Regions from separate parts of the Pseudarthrobacter sp. HLT1-7 genome, predicted to be linked through region 1. Evidence: riboswitches for the same ligand, from Rfam matches in the RefSeq annotation. Region 1 holds a riboswitch; the other holds the start of a gene.
What was found. A riboswitch is a leader RNA that binds a small molecule or an ion and turns the genes downstream of it on or off. The one in region 1 is predicted to bind thiamine pyrophosphate.
Positions count from the first base shown of each region.

Region 2: another riboswitch for thiamine pyrophosphate. It lies ahead of AC50X6_RS08175 (bifunctional hydroxymethylpyrimidine kinase/phosphomethylpyrimidine kinase); the one in region 1 lies ahead of AC50X6_RS12570 (ECF transporter S component).

Region 1 covers NZ_JBWZCH010000012.1:62,830-70,014, reverse strand. Annotated here, with positions in the region: gene AC50X6_RS12585 (UDP-N-acetylglucosamine 1-carboxyvinyltransferase) at 111-1,634, opposite strand; gene AC50X6_RS12580 (energy-coupling factor transporter transmembrane component T family protein) at 1,731-2,534, opposite strand; gene AC50X6_RS12575 (ABC transporter ATP-binding protein) at 2,531-4,192, opposite strand; gene AC50X6_RS12570 (ECF transporter S component) at 4,209-4,856, opposite strand; TPP riboswitch at 4,925-5,068, opposite strand; gene AC50X6_RS12565 (heme-degrading domain-containing protein) at 5,541-6,086, shown strand; gene AC50X6_RS12560 (DUF4235 domain-containing protein) at 6,158-6,421, shown strand; gene mnhG (monovalent cation/H(+) antiporter subunit G) at 6,474-6,887, opposite strand; gene AC50X6_RS12550 (MrpF/PhaF family protein) at 6,877-7,155, opposite strand; gene AC50X6_RS12545 (Na+/H+ antiporter subunit E) at 7,152-7,185, opposite strand, start outside.
Region 2 covers NZ_JBWZCH010000006.1:158,859-166,043, reverse strand. Annotated here, with positions in the region: gene rplU (50S ribosomal protein L21) at 1-223, opposite strand, end outside; gene AC50X6_RS08175 (bifunctional hydroxymethylpyrimidine kinase/phosphomethylpyrimidine kinase) at 597-2,240, opposite strand; TPP riboswitch at 2,223-2,320, opposite strand; gene AC50X6_RS08170 (Rne/Rng family ribonuclease) at 2,464-5,721, opposite strand; gene AC50X6_RS08165 (vitamin K epoxide reductase family protein) at 6,195-6,866, shown strand; gene ndk (nucleoside-diphosphate kinase) at 7,009-7,185, opposite strand, start outside.

The sequences.
Region 1 (7,185 bases):
GGACCGGCCCAAGCGCGCTACCCCAACGCGGGGTCACTCCGCGCCCATGCCGGGCCGCCGGACGGGCGCGATGTGACCCCGCGTTGCTTTGGTCAGTGGGGCGCCGCGGGTCAGTCCTGGAAGTACTCGATCTTCGCGCCGATGGTGTTCAGCCGCTCGGCCAGGTCTTCGTAGCCGCGCTCGATCACGTAGATGTTCCGCAGTTCGGAGACGCCGCGGGCAGCGAGCATCGCCAGCAGCAGGCAGGCGGCGGGGCGGAGCGCGGGCGGGCAGCCCACCTCGGCCGCGCGCCACTTGGTGGGGCCGTTGACGTAGATCCGGTGCGGGTCCAGCAGCTGCACCTGGGCGCCGAGCTTGTTCAGTTCGGTGAGGTAGATCGCGCGGTTGTCGTAGACCCAGTCGTGGATCATCGTCTGGCCCGTGGCATTGGCTGCGATGACCGCGAAGAACGGCAGGTTATCGATGTTCAGGCCGGGGAACGGCATGGGGTGGATCTTGTCCTCCGGCGCGTGCAGTGCAGACGGCTTGGTGGTGACGTCCACCAGCCTGGTGCGGCCGTTGCGGGCCAGGTACTCGCCGGAGACCTCAAGCCGCTGGCCCATCTGCTCCAGCGTCGCGAGTTCGATTTCCATGAACTCGATGGGGACGCGGCGGATGGTGACTTCCGAGTCCGTCACAATGCCAGCCGTGATGAGGCTCATCGCCTCGATCGGGTCCTCGGACGGGAAGTACTCGATGTCGACCTCGATCGAGGGCCGGCCGGTGATCTTCAGGGTGGTGGTTCCCACACCGTCGATCTGCACACCGAGCATCTGCAGGTAGAAGCAGAGGTCCTGGACCATATAGTTGGGGCTGGCGTTGCGGATGATCGTGGTGCCGCAGCGGTGGGCGGCGGCCATGATGGCGTTCTCCGTGACGGTGTCACCGCGTTCGCCGAGCACGAAGGAGCGGTCAAGTCCGTCCGACGGCGGTGCCTGCACCGCGTAGAAGCCGGACTTGGCGTCCACGCTCAGGCCGAACTGGCGCAGCGCCTGCATGTGCGGCTGCACGGTGCGGGTGCCGAGGTCGCAGCCGCCCGCGTAGGGCAGCCGGTATTCGCTGGATTCGTCCAGCAAGGGACCCAGCAGCATAATTACGCTGCGGGTACGGCGGGCAGCTTCCACGTCCATGGAGCCGAGGTCCAGGACGGCGGGGCGGCGGATCTGCAGATCGCTGGCGTTGAGCCAGGTGCATTCGACGCCGATGCTGGTCAGCACCTCCACGATCCGGTTGACCTCTTCGATCCGGGCCAGCCGGCGCAGCGTCGTGGTGCCGCGGTTGATCAGGCTGGCGCAAAGCAGGGCGACGCCGGCGTTCTTGCTGCTGTTGACGTCGACGGCGCCGGAGAGGCTGCGGCCGCCCTCCACCCGGAGGTGGGTCATGGCCGGGCGGCCCACCTTGACGATGGTGCGGCCGAAGATGGTCTCGAGCCGCTGGATCATTTTCAGGCTCAGATTCTGCTTGCCCTGTTCCATCCTGGCGATGGCGCTCTGGCTGGTTCCCAGCTCGGCGGCGAGCTGTCCCTGGGTCCAGCCTTTCTGGCCGCGGGCATCGCGGAGCAGCACGCCTACATGTTCAGCAGTCTGTTGAGTCATCACAAAAAAATATCACGGATGAGTTATTCACCCCGGGGATTACCGCCGGAATGGCGTTAAACTCGCAGGAATATCCGTACTGTGCGATACTGCCCGCTACTGCCGCGCGAGGAAAACCATGTTCCAGGTCCCGGCCCCCAGCGCCGCGGCGACGGCGGCCACGGCGATCCCCAGCCCGCCCAGCAGCACCCACACGTCAAGGATGCTGTAGACCGATTTCCGCGCCCACGTCCGCTGTGAGCCGCCGAACCCTCGTGCCTCCATGGTGACCGCCAGCCGGGTGGCACGCCGGACCGCCTGGACCAGCAGCCCGAAGCTCTGCCCCAGCGTGGCCCGGAGCCGCTGCACCGGATTCCCGTGGGAGCCCACGCCGCGGGCACGGCGGGCCATGCCGATGGTGTGCCATTCCTCGGCCATGAGCCCCACGAGCCGCATGGCTGCCAGGGTGCCCAGCACAAAGCGGTGTGGCAATTTCGCCTTCTGTGCCAGGGCGTCGGCGAGGTCCGTGGGGTCGGTGCAGCTCATCAGCAGCACGGCCGGCAGTGCTATCGCCAGTCCGCGGAGCATAAAACCCAGCCCCAGCTCGAGGGATCCTTCGCTGATGGACCAGATCCCGGCGTCGAGCAGTATGACACCGGAATCCGGCGCCAGGATCGTGGTGCTCCAACCGCCCAGCGCCGCCGCCAGGACCAGCGGCCAGCCGCGCTGCCAGAGCAGGCCGAGAGTCAGCCCGGCCAGCGGAAAAAGCGCCAGCTCGAGAATGAGCGCCACTGAGGCGGACACCCAGTCGATGGACAGCGCCAGGACCATCGTGATGAGCACGACGGCGGCGAACTTCGCCAGCGGGTTGGCTCGGGCCAGCAGGGCGTGGTTGCCGCGCAGGGTCTGTTCCTCCCTCACGGTGCGCCCACCTTTCCCGGTTCGAGGTGCCCGGGTTCGTCGCGCTCAGCGGCGCGGAGTCTGAGCTCGGTGCCGCCCAGGACGTCGGTGAAATCCGCATCGTGCGTCACGGACACCACCGCGGTGCCGGCGTCGAGAAGTTCGGCGAGGAAGGAGGCAAGCTCGGCCCAGGTGTTGGCGTCCTGGCCGAAGGTCGGCTCATCCAGGACGAGCACCCGCGGGTGCGCGGCGAGCACGGTGGCCACGGAGAGGCGCCGTTTTTCGCCGCCGGAGAGGGTGTAGGGGTTGGCGTCCACGAGCTTGGTCAGCCGCAGGCGTTCCAGCAGTTCGTCCACCCGTTCCTCGCCGCGGCCCAGGTGACGGGGGCCGAACATCAGTTCGTCCAGCACACGGCCGGTGACGAACTGGTGCTCCGGCTCCTGGAACACGGTGCCGATCCGCGGGATCAGCTGCCGGGCCCTCCATTTGTAGGGGTCGGTGCCGGCACCTGCGCCCAGTTCCGGCGTGGCGGACACCGTGCCGGACACCGGCGCGAGCAGACCGGCCAGGGTCAGGGCGAACGTGGACTTCCCCGAGCCGTTGGGCCCGGTAACGGTCAGCGCTTCTCCGGCGCGGATCCGGGCCGTGATGCCGGACTGCACAGGTTCCGGCGCGATAGCGCGGAACCCGCCGCGGACCCCGGACCGGCGGGGCCGTCCGCGGGAGACGGCCAGGTCCTCGGCGGCGAGCAGCAGCTGCCCCGCGGAGCCGCCCCCGGAGCCGCCGGATACGGCCGTGCTGCGTGCCCGGGTCTGCGGCACATAACCCGGAACCCAGACGCCCGCAGCGATGAGCATGTCCCGCGCCTGCGCCAGGACCTGGTCCGGCGGCCCGTCGATCAGCACGGCGGCCTCGGTGGCTGATCCCGGCTGCAGGACCACGATCCGGTCCACGAGGTCCTTCCAGATCGAGACCCGGTGCTCCACCACCACCAGGGTGGCCCCGGTCTTGTCGAGGCAGCGTCCCACTGCGTCGCGGACTTCCAGGACACCGGCGGGGTCCAGGTTTGCGGTGGGCTCGTCGAGCAGGATGAGCCCGGGGCGCATCGCCAGGATGCCGGCGAGCGCCAGGCGCTGCTTCTGCCCGCCGGAGAGCGACGACGTCGGGTGGTCCGGCGGCAGCCGGCCCAGCCCGACGTCGTCCAGCGCTTCCGCCACCCTCCGCCAGATCTCCTCCCGGGGCACGGACAGGTTCTCCGCACCGAACGCGACATCGTCGGCGAGGCGCGAGAGCACCACCTGGGTCTCCGGATCCTGCTGCATCAGCCCGGCCCGGCCGCGCTGTGCCCGCGGCGGGGCACCGTCGATCAGGAGGCTGCCGGTCTCGTCCGGGTCCTCGGCGTCCGCCGGCGCGCGTCCGGCGGCACGGCCAACGCCAGCGCCAGTGCCAGCGGCGCCGGCACGCCCTGTGGCACCGGCGGAGCTATCGCCCAGCACCCCCGCCAGGGCATGGAGCAGCGTGGATTTGCCGGCGCCGGAGGGCCCCAGCAGCAGCACGCGTTCCCCGGGCCGGATGTCCAGGTCCAGGCCGTTGACGGCGGGTTGGGTTCTTCCGGCGTGCCGCCAGCCCCAGCCGCGCGCGCTGACCGCGGCCGGGCGGACCCTGTCAATGGATGTCATCAGTCGAGTGCTGCCGTCAGGAGAAGACGGGTTCCGATGCGGCCTTCCGGGACGCGAAGGAGCCCAGCACCCCGGTCCTGGCCAGCCCGCGGGTGGCGAGCCAGGACAGTCCGCCGGCGATCAGGGCCCCGGAGATGGCGGTGAAAATGATGTAGGCAAGCTTGTCCCCGCCGGCGTAGGCAATGTTCCAACCCCAGGGCAGGAACGAATCGTTGAGTCCGCAGAACAGGCCCGCGCCGGCACCGGCCAGCAGCGAGACGGGAAGGTTGAACTTCTTGTAAACCACTGCGGCGAACACCAGCTCCGCGCCGAGGCCCTGCAGGAGGCCGGAGATCAGCACCGTGACTCCATACTGCGAGCCCATGATGAGCTCGCCGGTAGCGGCCACGGTTTCACAGAACAGGGCAGCGCCCGGCTTGCGGATGATAAGCATGCCCAGCACCGCCGGGATCATCCAGCCGCCGGCGTAGAGCCCGGTCAGCGGCGGGTAGAACGCGTTGACGGGTGCGGAAATAACGTTGGCGCCCTGGGACCAGGCCCAGAAGATCACGCCGCCGGCCACCGCGATCAACGCGGCCACCACAATATCCACCACTCGCCAGCTGTAACCGGGCCGGGTGAGTGCCTTGCGGGCAGAACCTTGCGCTGCAGATGTATCAGTCATGTCGTCCTCCTGAGGAACAGGAGGGGAGGGTGCTCCGGCGGGGCCGCGGCTTCCGCCGCCCCGCCGGGCACTCTGAGAACTCGACTCCCTTGCGCCGGTACTAACCGGATCAGGTTCGAGGGTCTGCGGCTGTCCGCACTCTCAGCGCCCACCTGCGGTTCCGCTGGATTTCTCCAGTGATGCCCGACGGCGGCGCTCCCCTGTCGTATTTAAGATCGCCCTGATGGGCGTTCCCCAGTTTACACCCGGCACGCCGCCCCGATTCGAAGAGCCGGCAGGGCAGGTGGCCATTTCGTTGGTTCGTCGGGGGCTTGGCCCTGGGGCTGGGAGGACACGGCTCAGGGACATGCTCCGCGCCGGGGCCAGCGGATGGACAGAGCGTCACTATGCCCAGGCCCGGGAGCGAAGAATGGGCATGTCCCCCTTGGCGACGCCAGATTCCACGCCGCCGGACCCGCCCAACGCCTGACCGGACGAGCCCAACGCGACGGGCCGCGACGTTCCTGCCCAGTTACTTCGGCGCCCGGCGCCACAAGCCCGCGGGAATCCGGGCCTTTCCCGGGCCGATGGGAGCTGTGGCGGCAGGTAACCGGGAAGGAGCGCCGCCAACGACCACCTGCGTCCGGCCAGATCAACGAAAATGCCCACTAGCCAACGGCGGCGAATTATCGGAGGCTGAACCACATGACCAACGCACCAGAGTCTTCCACCGGCTACGACCCGGACTCCGCGGAACCGCAGCCGCCCGGATCCCTGGCGGCGCTTATCGGCCGGATCCTGGCCGAAATCGACGAGCTGCAATTCCAGTCGTTCAGCAACGACGATGCCCTGGACCTCGGGATTCTCCTGGTGGAGCTCGGCCGGCAACGCTCGCACCCCATCGCCGTGGACATCACCAAAGGTGAGCAGGTGCTCTTCCACGCAGCGCTGGCGGGCGCCACCCCGGACAACGAACGCTGGATCAGGGCCAAGCAGCGCACGGCCGTACGCTACGAAGTCCCGTCCCTGCTCGTGGGTCTTCGGGCCCGGGCGGCCGGCGGGAGGATCGAGGACAGCGCCTGGTTCGACCAGCAGGTGTTCGCGGCCCACGGCGGCGCCTTCCCCATCTATGTGCGCGGAACCGGGGCCGTTGCCACGGTCACGGTGTCTGGCTTGCCGCAGAAAGCGGACCATGACCTGGTGGTGGAAGCCCTGTCGGAAATCCTCGGCCACACAACGCCGCCAGGCTAAGGTGTCCGGCGCCCGGCCGGGAACGCTAGGCTAGGGGAAGCCCTGTTTCCTCCCGCAAGGAGTTGCCAAGAATGAACATTTTCATCAAACTGCTCGGCACCGGCATCAGCCTGCTGGCCGGCTTCGTCGGCACCAAACTCGTCGACACCGTGTGGGAGAAGTCCACCGGCAACAAGCCGCCCAAGGGCCACGACGACGACATTCCCACCACGCTGCGTTCGGCCCTGACCTTCGCGCTGATCTCCGCCTCGGTCAGCGCCATCATCCAGGTCCTCGCAAACCGTGGCACCCAGCGCGCCGTCACCCGCTTCGCCAAGTCCCGGGACATCGTCTAACAACCCGGTCCCTGGGCGCCGGTGGTCCAGCTGGTGGGTACCCCGGACCCAATCACCAGTCGCCGGCAGCCGCGCCGCCGTCGTCCGTAAATCGGCGCTTCTTCGCCGCGTGCTGCACTACGGCCTCCAGCTCATCACTGCTCAGCAGTTCACGGTGCAGGTGTTTGGTGCGGTAGCCGGCCCGGCCCACCATATGGGCGGAGACCGGCACGGTCAGCAGCTGGAAGATCCAGGCCACCACGAGCACCGGCCACACCCACCAGGTGCGCATCTGCAGCCCGACGGCGGCGAGCAGCAGGAACAGTCCCAGCACCTGCGGCTTGGTGGCGGCGTGCATCCGGCTCATGAGGTCCGGGAAGCGCAGCAGGCCCACGGCCGCCGCCAGGGACATCAGCGCTCCGAGGACCATAAAGACGGCCGAGACGGCGTCAATCACGGTGTCGCCGGAGAAGGTTTCAGGATTCACGGGCGTGCTCCCGCCGGTCGGCCACGAACCTGGCAACGGTCACGGATCCGATGAACCCGATGATGGACACGGCCACCACCAGCATCAGGTTGTTCAGGTGCCGGTTGGCGGCCATGTCGATGCACAGCGCCGCGCCCAGGATGGCGAGCAGCACGTCGGCCGCCAGCACCCGGTCCAGCAGCGAAGGGCCCCGCGAGATCCGGATGATGGCGCCCGCTGCGGCCAGGGACAGCACCACCGAGGTGATGGTCAGGACAAGCTGCATCATGCGCCCACCTCCTGTTTCAGTGCGGAAAGT
Region 2 (7,185 bases), on a different contig from region 1:
GAATGACGATCTTCGGACCACGAAGGTCTTCGAGGATCTCAGCCGTAACCGTTACCTTGGCCAGGTCCGCGGCAGCGGACGTCACCTTGTCGCCGTCCACCAGGAGCAGTGCGGGCAGCGCAAAGGTGCTGCCGGCTCCACCGGGGACGCGGTTCAGGGTAACGAAGTCTCCAACGGAAACCTTCTCTTGGCGGCCGCCTGCGCGGACAATCGCGTACACCACTGGGGAACTCACTTCTCTCGACGTTTATTACTAGATTTGCGTGCGGAACCTGGGTCCAAGGTATTTGGTCCGGCTCACGCTGTGCCTCTACGCCGGTGGGTTCCCCGGGGGAACCCATGAGCTATCCCGTGGACAATACTGAAACGGATTGTCCTCAAGGTCATAACCCAAGTGTTGGCGTAAGCACCGAAGATTTAGACTACGCTAATTTTGCCTTCGGTCGCAAATGAGGCTGGTTCCGGCGGGTAGTTCGTGATAGGCGCCACTTGGCGGTGACCAATTGATACTGACCAATTGGTAGTGACCGAGTGGTGCCGCCACGACTTCCGGTACCGTGCCCGACTATCGTACAGGCCGGGGCGCGTCGACCGGGTCAGGCGTACAGCCTCGGCGCGTCGAAGAACTCCACTTCGTGGCCGGCTGACTGACGGAAGGCCAGCGCCATGGCCTCCCGCTCATGCCCCGAGGCCAGCCGGGCCGCCGCATCCGTGTAGGCGATCGCCTGCCGGGTCGCGGCGGCAAATTCCTCATCGGCGTAGGCCCGCAGCCACACGGCATAGGGGTGCGCTTCCGGCGCCCCGGCGGCCAGGAACTGTCCGTGCAGGGTTTCCCCCACCTCGGCGTAGAGCCAGAAGCACGGCAGGACGGCGGCCACCAGCACTCCGTAGCTGCCGGAGACGGAGGCGGCCAGCAGATGGTCCACGTAGGACTTGGTGACCGGCCCCAGCCCCAGGTCTGCCGTGCGGGTGCTGAGCCAGTTCCGGTGCAACCCGGACTCGACCTCAAGGCAGTTCTGCGCGGAGCGCGCCCAAAAGAGTTGTTCGGCTTCGGTGGGCGCGATGGCCGCCGCCCGGGCCAGCACGCGGGAGTAGCCGTTGAGGTACCGGGCGTCCTGCGCCAGGTAGTAGGCGAAGTCTTTCTCCGGCAGCGTGCCGTCGGCCAGCGCCTTGATGAACTCCAGCCCGTAGATCGCCTCAAGGTCCGCGGCGGCGCTGTCCCGGAGGGCGGCGGCGAACTCGCCCTCCGCGGGCGCGTGGTGCCGCGGGCCGGCATGGTGCTGGGTCAGATGCTGCACGTGGTGGAAATGGTGGACCGGGCCGTTCCCGGTTCCGACGCCGAGACGCTCCGAATCGCGCAGCGCACCCGCCAGCCACGGTTTGACCTCGCGGAGCGCCGCCTCCCAGTCCCCCACACGGACCTGCACGGTGGCGATCGCCGAGGACAGCGAGCAGCCTGTGCCGTGGCTGTTGCGGGTGGGCACCCTCTCCCCCGGCACCACCACGACGTCCTGGCGCAGCAGTCCGCCGGTGTTGACGAGCGCATCGGGGCAGCCGCCGTCGACGCTATCGTCCCCCGGGCCGGCGACGGCGCCGGCACCACTGTCGAGGTGGCCACCTTTCACAAGGACCGTGGTGCCGGCCAGGGCGGCGAGCCGCTTGCCCTGGTCCAGGGCCTCGTCCCAGTCCGCGGCGACGGGTTCCCTGAGCAGAATCGCCAGTTCCGCAAGGTTGGGCGTGATGAGGTCCGCGTAGGGGAGCAGCTCGTGCAGGGCCGCCTCGGCCGACTCCTGCAAAAGCCGGTCTCCGCTCGTAGCCACCATCACCGGGTCAAGGACAACGACGCCGGGCCTTGTCTTTTCGAGCCAGCCGCGGACGGCGTCGATCACGTCGGCGTCCCCCAGCATGCCGATCTTGACGGCGTCGATACTGATATCCGCGCTGATCGCGTCCAGCTGAGCGGTCAGGAACGCCGCCGGCGGGACGTGGACGGCGCTGACGCCCCGGGTGTTCTGGGCGGTCAGGGCCGTGATCGCCGCCATGCCGTAGCCGCCGTGCGCCGCAATGCTCTTCAGATCGGCCTGGATGCCTGCCCCGCCGGAGGGGTCCGAGCCGGCGATGGCGAGCACGCGCGGGATCCTGGGCTCGGCGGTGCGCGGGGCGTGCGGCAGAAGTGCGGCCGCAAAAGTCGATACTTCTAAAGTGGGGACTGCAAAGGCGGATGAAGCCAAGAGAGACATCCCTTCGCCGGTGCTAACCGGACAGGTTCAACGGGTCTGGATCTCAGCCGGCTCGATGCGCGGCACCCCGTGTCAGTGCTTCAGCCTAGCCGTACCGCCCAACGAAGTCGCGTTAACGAAGTCGCGGGTGCTGCCCGGACCCTGCGCATCGCTACGCCGGGTCCGGACCGCACCCGCGACTTGCTGAACTGCTGCTCTACTGAAGTGCTGCCGTGTTGGGCTGTTACAGCTCCGACGCCGGTACGCCGACGCCGAGGATGATCGGCTGGTTCGCGGCCGGCTTCACTGCTGCCGGTGCGGCGGCGGGAGCCTTGGCCTCGTGCACTTCACCTGCTGCGGGCTGCGTGGCGGTCCCGCGGTGCTCCGCGGCCTCACGGTGTTCAACGGACGTCGCGTTGGCTGCACCCTGGGCACGGCTGGCGCTCCGGTTGCGGCGGCCGCGGCGGGCGCGGGAGGTGCCGGCCTCGGCTTCGGCCTCGGTCTGGGAACCGGGCCCCTGGACACGTCCCGGTCCGGTGCCGCCGGCGCGGGCCGGAGCCGCCGCAGCTGTCCGGCCTGTGGCCGGCTTGCTGTCGTCGGTTTCGCCCAGTTGGGCGAAGGCTTCGGTCAGCAGGTCCAGGGTCAGGGCCGTTGCCGGGGACTCGTCCGCGTGCTCGACGAACGGCAGCGCGACTTGCTCGCCGCCGAAGGTCAGCACGGCAGCGGGCCGTCCGGCAGCTTCCTCCGTGGCGGCGAACTGCGCGACGGCGTCGACGGCGGCCCGACGCGCCTCGGCGTCGGCCTGGCGGGTTCCGGCGTCGGCGTCCCCGTCGTGCAGGTGCGCGGCGTGCGCCGCTGCGGCAATATTCGCCAGGGCGGCGCGGGTTGTCTCGGCCTTGGCGTGGCGCTCGGCCTCGGTGGGCTCGGCGTGGACTGGTGCCTGGGCGGACTGGTCCTCCGCGCCCTGGCCGCCCCGGCCGCGGCGGCGGCCTTTGCGCTCGGTCCGTGCCGCGGGCTGGCTCTCGGTCCGCGGGACGTAGTGCTCGGCAGCAACCGTGTTGGCCCGGCGGTGCTCCACCGGCTCGTCGTGGGTGACAATGCCGCGGCCATCGCAGGTTTCGCACTGTTCGCCGAAGACTTCCAGCAGCCCGGTGCCCATCCGCTTGCGCGTCATCTGCACGAGCCCCAGCGAGGTCACCTCCGCCACCTGGTGCTTGGTCCGGTCACGGCCCAGGCACTCCACCATGCGGCGCAGCACGAGGTCGCGGTTGGACTCGAGCACCATGTCGATGAAGTCGATGACGATGATGCCGCCGATGTCGCGGAGCCGGAGCTGCCGGATGACTTCCTCTGCTGCTTCGAGGTTGTTCTTGGTGACGGTTTCCTCCAGGTTGCCGCCGCTGCCGGTGAACTTGCCGGTGTTGACGTCCACCACGGTCATGGCTTCGGTGCGATCGATCACGAGGGACCCGCCGGAGGGCAGGAAGACCTTGCGGTCCAGTGCCTTGTGGATCTGCTCGTCGATGCGCCAGGCTGCGAAGATATCCGCGTCCTTGGTCCACTTCTCGAGCCGGCCCACGAGGTCCGGAGCCACATACGTGACGTAGGCCTCGATGGTGTCCCAGGCTTCCTCGCCGGAGACAATCAGCTTGGAGAAGTCCTCGTTGAAGACGTCCCGGACCACCTTGATGGTCAGGTCCGGTTCGCCGTAGAGCAGTTCAGGGGCGAGCATCTTGGTCGACGTCGACTGGCTCTCGATCCCTTCCCACTGCGCACGGAGGCGGTTGATGTCGTGCGTGAGCTCTTCCTCGGACGCGCCCTCGGCCGCGGTGCGGACAATGACGCCCGCATCTTCCGGCAGGCGGTCCTTGAGGATCCGCTTGAGGCGGTTGCGTTCGACGTCGGGCAGCTTGCGGGAGATACCGGTCATGGAACCGCCGGGCACGTACACGAGGTAGCGGCCGGGCAGTGAGATCTGGCTCGTGAGCCGGGCGCCCTTGTGGCCCACCGGATCCTTGGTGACCTGGACGAGGACGGAGTCGCCGGACTTCAGCGCGTTCTCGATCCGGCGCTGCTTGCCCGCGAGGTTGACGGATTCCCAGTTGACTTCACCGGCGTAGAGCACGGCGTTGCGGCCGCGTCCGATATCAACGAAGGCGGCTTCCATGGAGGGCAGCACGTTCTGGACCCTGCCCAGGTAGACGTTGCCGATCAGGGAGTCCTGCTGGGTTTTGGAGACGAAGTGCTCGGCCAGGACACCGTCTTCCAGGACGCCGATCTGGATTCTGTCGTCGCGCTGGCGGACGATCATCTGGCGGTCCACGGACTCGCGGCGGGCCAGGAACTCCGCCTCGGTGATGACGGTGCGGCGTCGGCCGGTGTCGCGGGATTCGCGGCGGCGCTGCTTCTTGGCCTCGAGGCGGGTGGAGCCCTTGAGCGACGTGACCCGGTTGTTGACCGGAGCCTCGCTGGCCGCGCGCGGCGCACGGACACGGGTCACCGTGTTGGGCGGATCGTCGTCCTCCCCACCGGTCAGTTCCAGGTCCTGGTCACCCCGGCGACGGCGGCGGCGGCGGCGGGACGTCACGCCGTCGGCCAGCGTCTCCTCGGAACCTTCTTCGGTTTCCCCGGTGGAACCGTCGCCGTCGCCTTCCCCGTCGGGCTCGGTCTCAGTATCGGTCTCGGCGGTGCGGCTGCGGCCACGACGGCCACGGCTGCGGCGACGGCGGCGGCCGTCGCCATCTTCGCCTTCCTCGCCTTCTTCGTCTTCGGCTTCCTCCGCGGCGGCCGGTGCCGGACGGACGGCGGCGGTCAGGTCCGGGGCCTGGAAGATCATCGAGGTGACGGCACCGGGCTCCAGGAAGAGCGAGGAGGCTGCCGACGGCGATTCGGCCGGCGCCGCTTCTGCCTCCTCGGCGGCGGGGGCGGCGGCTGGGGCGGGGGCGGCGGCGGCTGGGGCGGGGGCGGCGGCGGCTGGGTCTGCTGTTGCAGGGGCGGCGGCTGCGACTTCCTCGGCTGCGGGGACGGGGGCTGGGGCGGCGGCTGCGACTTCCTCGGCTGCGGGGACGGGGGCTGGGGCGGCGGCTGCCTTGGCGCGGCTGGCGCGGCGTCGCACGGGCTTCTTCTCTGCCGGACCGGCAACGACGGCCCCGGCTGCGGGCACCTCGGCTGCGGCTACGGGTTCTGCGGCTACCGGTTCTGCTGCGGTCTCTTCGGCGAAGGCCGGGAGGGGCTCGGCCGGCGCGGCGGCCTTGCGGGCACGGGTGCGGCGGACGGGTGGCTTCTTGGCCTCAGGCGCAGGGGCGTCCCCGGCGCGAGCCTTGACCGGTGCCTCCGCGGCCGGTTCTTCCGCGGCCGGTTCTTCCGCGGCGGGCTCGGCAGAGGTTGCCTTGGGGAGTGCCCTGCGGCGGGTCCTGACGGGCCGCTTGGGTGGTGTGGCTTCTGCATTTTCTGCAGCAACTGCTAGTTCTTCGTTTCCGGCTACAACCTGGTCATTATCCATATGTGGCGACGCTCCTGCCCCTGACGTGCCGCCACATCCGGCACCCGTTAGGGCAATTATTGTCAACACCCGCAGGCATTGACAGAAGTCAATTGAATACCCTCAGGTTCGCACCGGCAGTGGGGTGCGGCAGCCCTGGCGGGCCGGCGGAATTGTTCTGAAACCCGTTGATCTACACACCACAACCAGGTGCCGACCAATGGCATTGCGGGATAGCCGGGATCAGAGGATCCGTAGCTCCCTGCTCATCATTGGCGGTCTTGGGAACAAAGTCGCCGGACCGGAATCCGGATGTGGATCGGGTTCCAGCCATGCTTATTGTCTCACAGGAGCCGTCAAAGAAGGCGTAAGCGGGGTGTCAAGCCCGCGGCGGAGGGCGGGACACGAGCTGCCGCAGGAGGTTCCCCGGCAAGGTTCAGGCTGCGGCGATACAATCAGGGCCAGAAGCACCCGACGCAAAGGACCCTCATTCCATGCCCAGCATCTCCAGTGCCCCCGGCGACGCGACCATCCAACGGCGGTCCCCCGGTTCCGCCGTCGCAGACCGGCCCCTCCCTCCGATGACCCGAGACCGCCCTTTTGCGTGGCTCCTGCTGATCACCGGCGTCGTCGGTTGGTTGGCCTCCGGAACCCTGGTGCTGGAGAAGCTTGAGGTCCTCAAGGATCCCAACCACGTGACCGTCTGCGACGTAAACCCGTGGATCTCCTGCGGCCAGGTGATGCAGACCTGGCAGGGTTCGCTCTTTGGTTTCCCCAATATGTTTATCGGCATCGTGGCGTTCGCCGTCGTCATAACCACAGGCATGGCCATGCTGGCCGGCGCCACGTTTGCCCGCTGGTACTGGCTGGGCCTGCAGGCCGGCGTGACGCTCGGCTTCGCCTTCGTGATCTGGCTCTGGTCCCAGGCGCTGTACTCCATCCACATCCTGTGCCCGTTCTGCATGATCGTCTGGGCGGCGATGATTCCGTTGTTTGTCTGGGTGACCGTCCGCAACGTGTCGCATGGCGTGATCCGGCTGCCGGCCGGCCCCACCCGGGTCCTGGCCGACTCCGGCTGGATCATCACGGCGCTGCTCTACGTCGCCGTGATCGCCTCGATCTTCTTCGCCTTCATCCAGGTCTTCATCGGGACCTCCGGCTACTGAGGAGACGGACGCCGGATAACCGCCTCGAGGTGAGAGTTAAGGCCCATGTTCACGTTGAACATGGGCCTTAACTCTCACCTCGGCGGGGAGCGTGTCCCGGGAGCGCGGCCCGGGAGCGTGTCCTGGGGCCGTGTCCGGGAACCTAGGCCTGGAACCAGATCTTGATCTCACGCTCGGCGGACTCCACTGAGTCAGAGCCGTGGACCAGGTTCTGCTGAACCTTCACCCCCCAGTCGCGGCCGAAGTCGCCGCGGATGGTGCCGGGGGCCGCCGTCGTCGGGTCCGTGGTGCCGGCGAGCGAGCGGAAGCCCTCGATCAC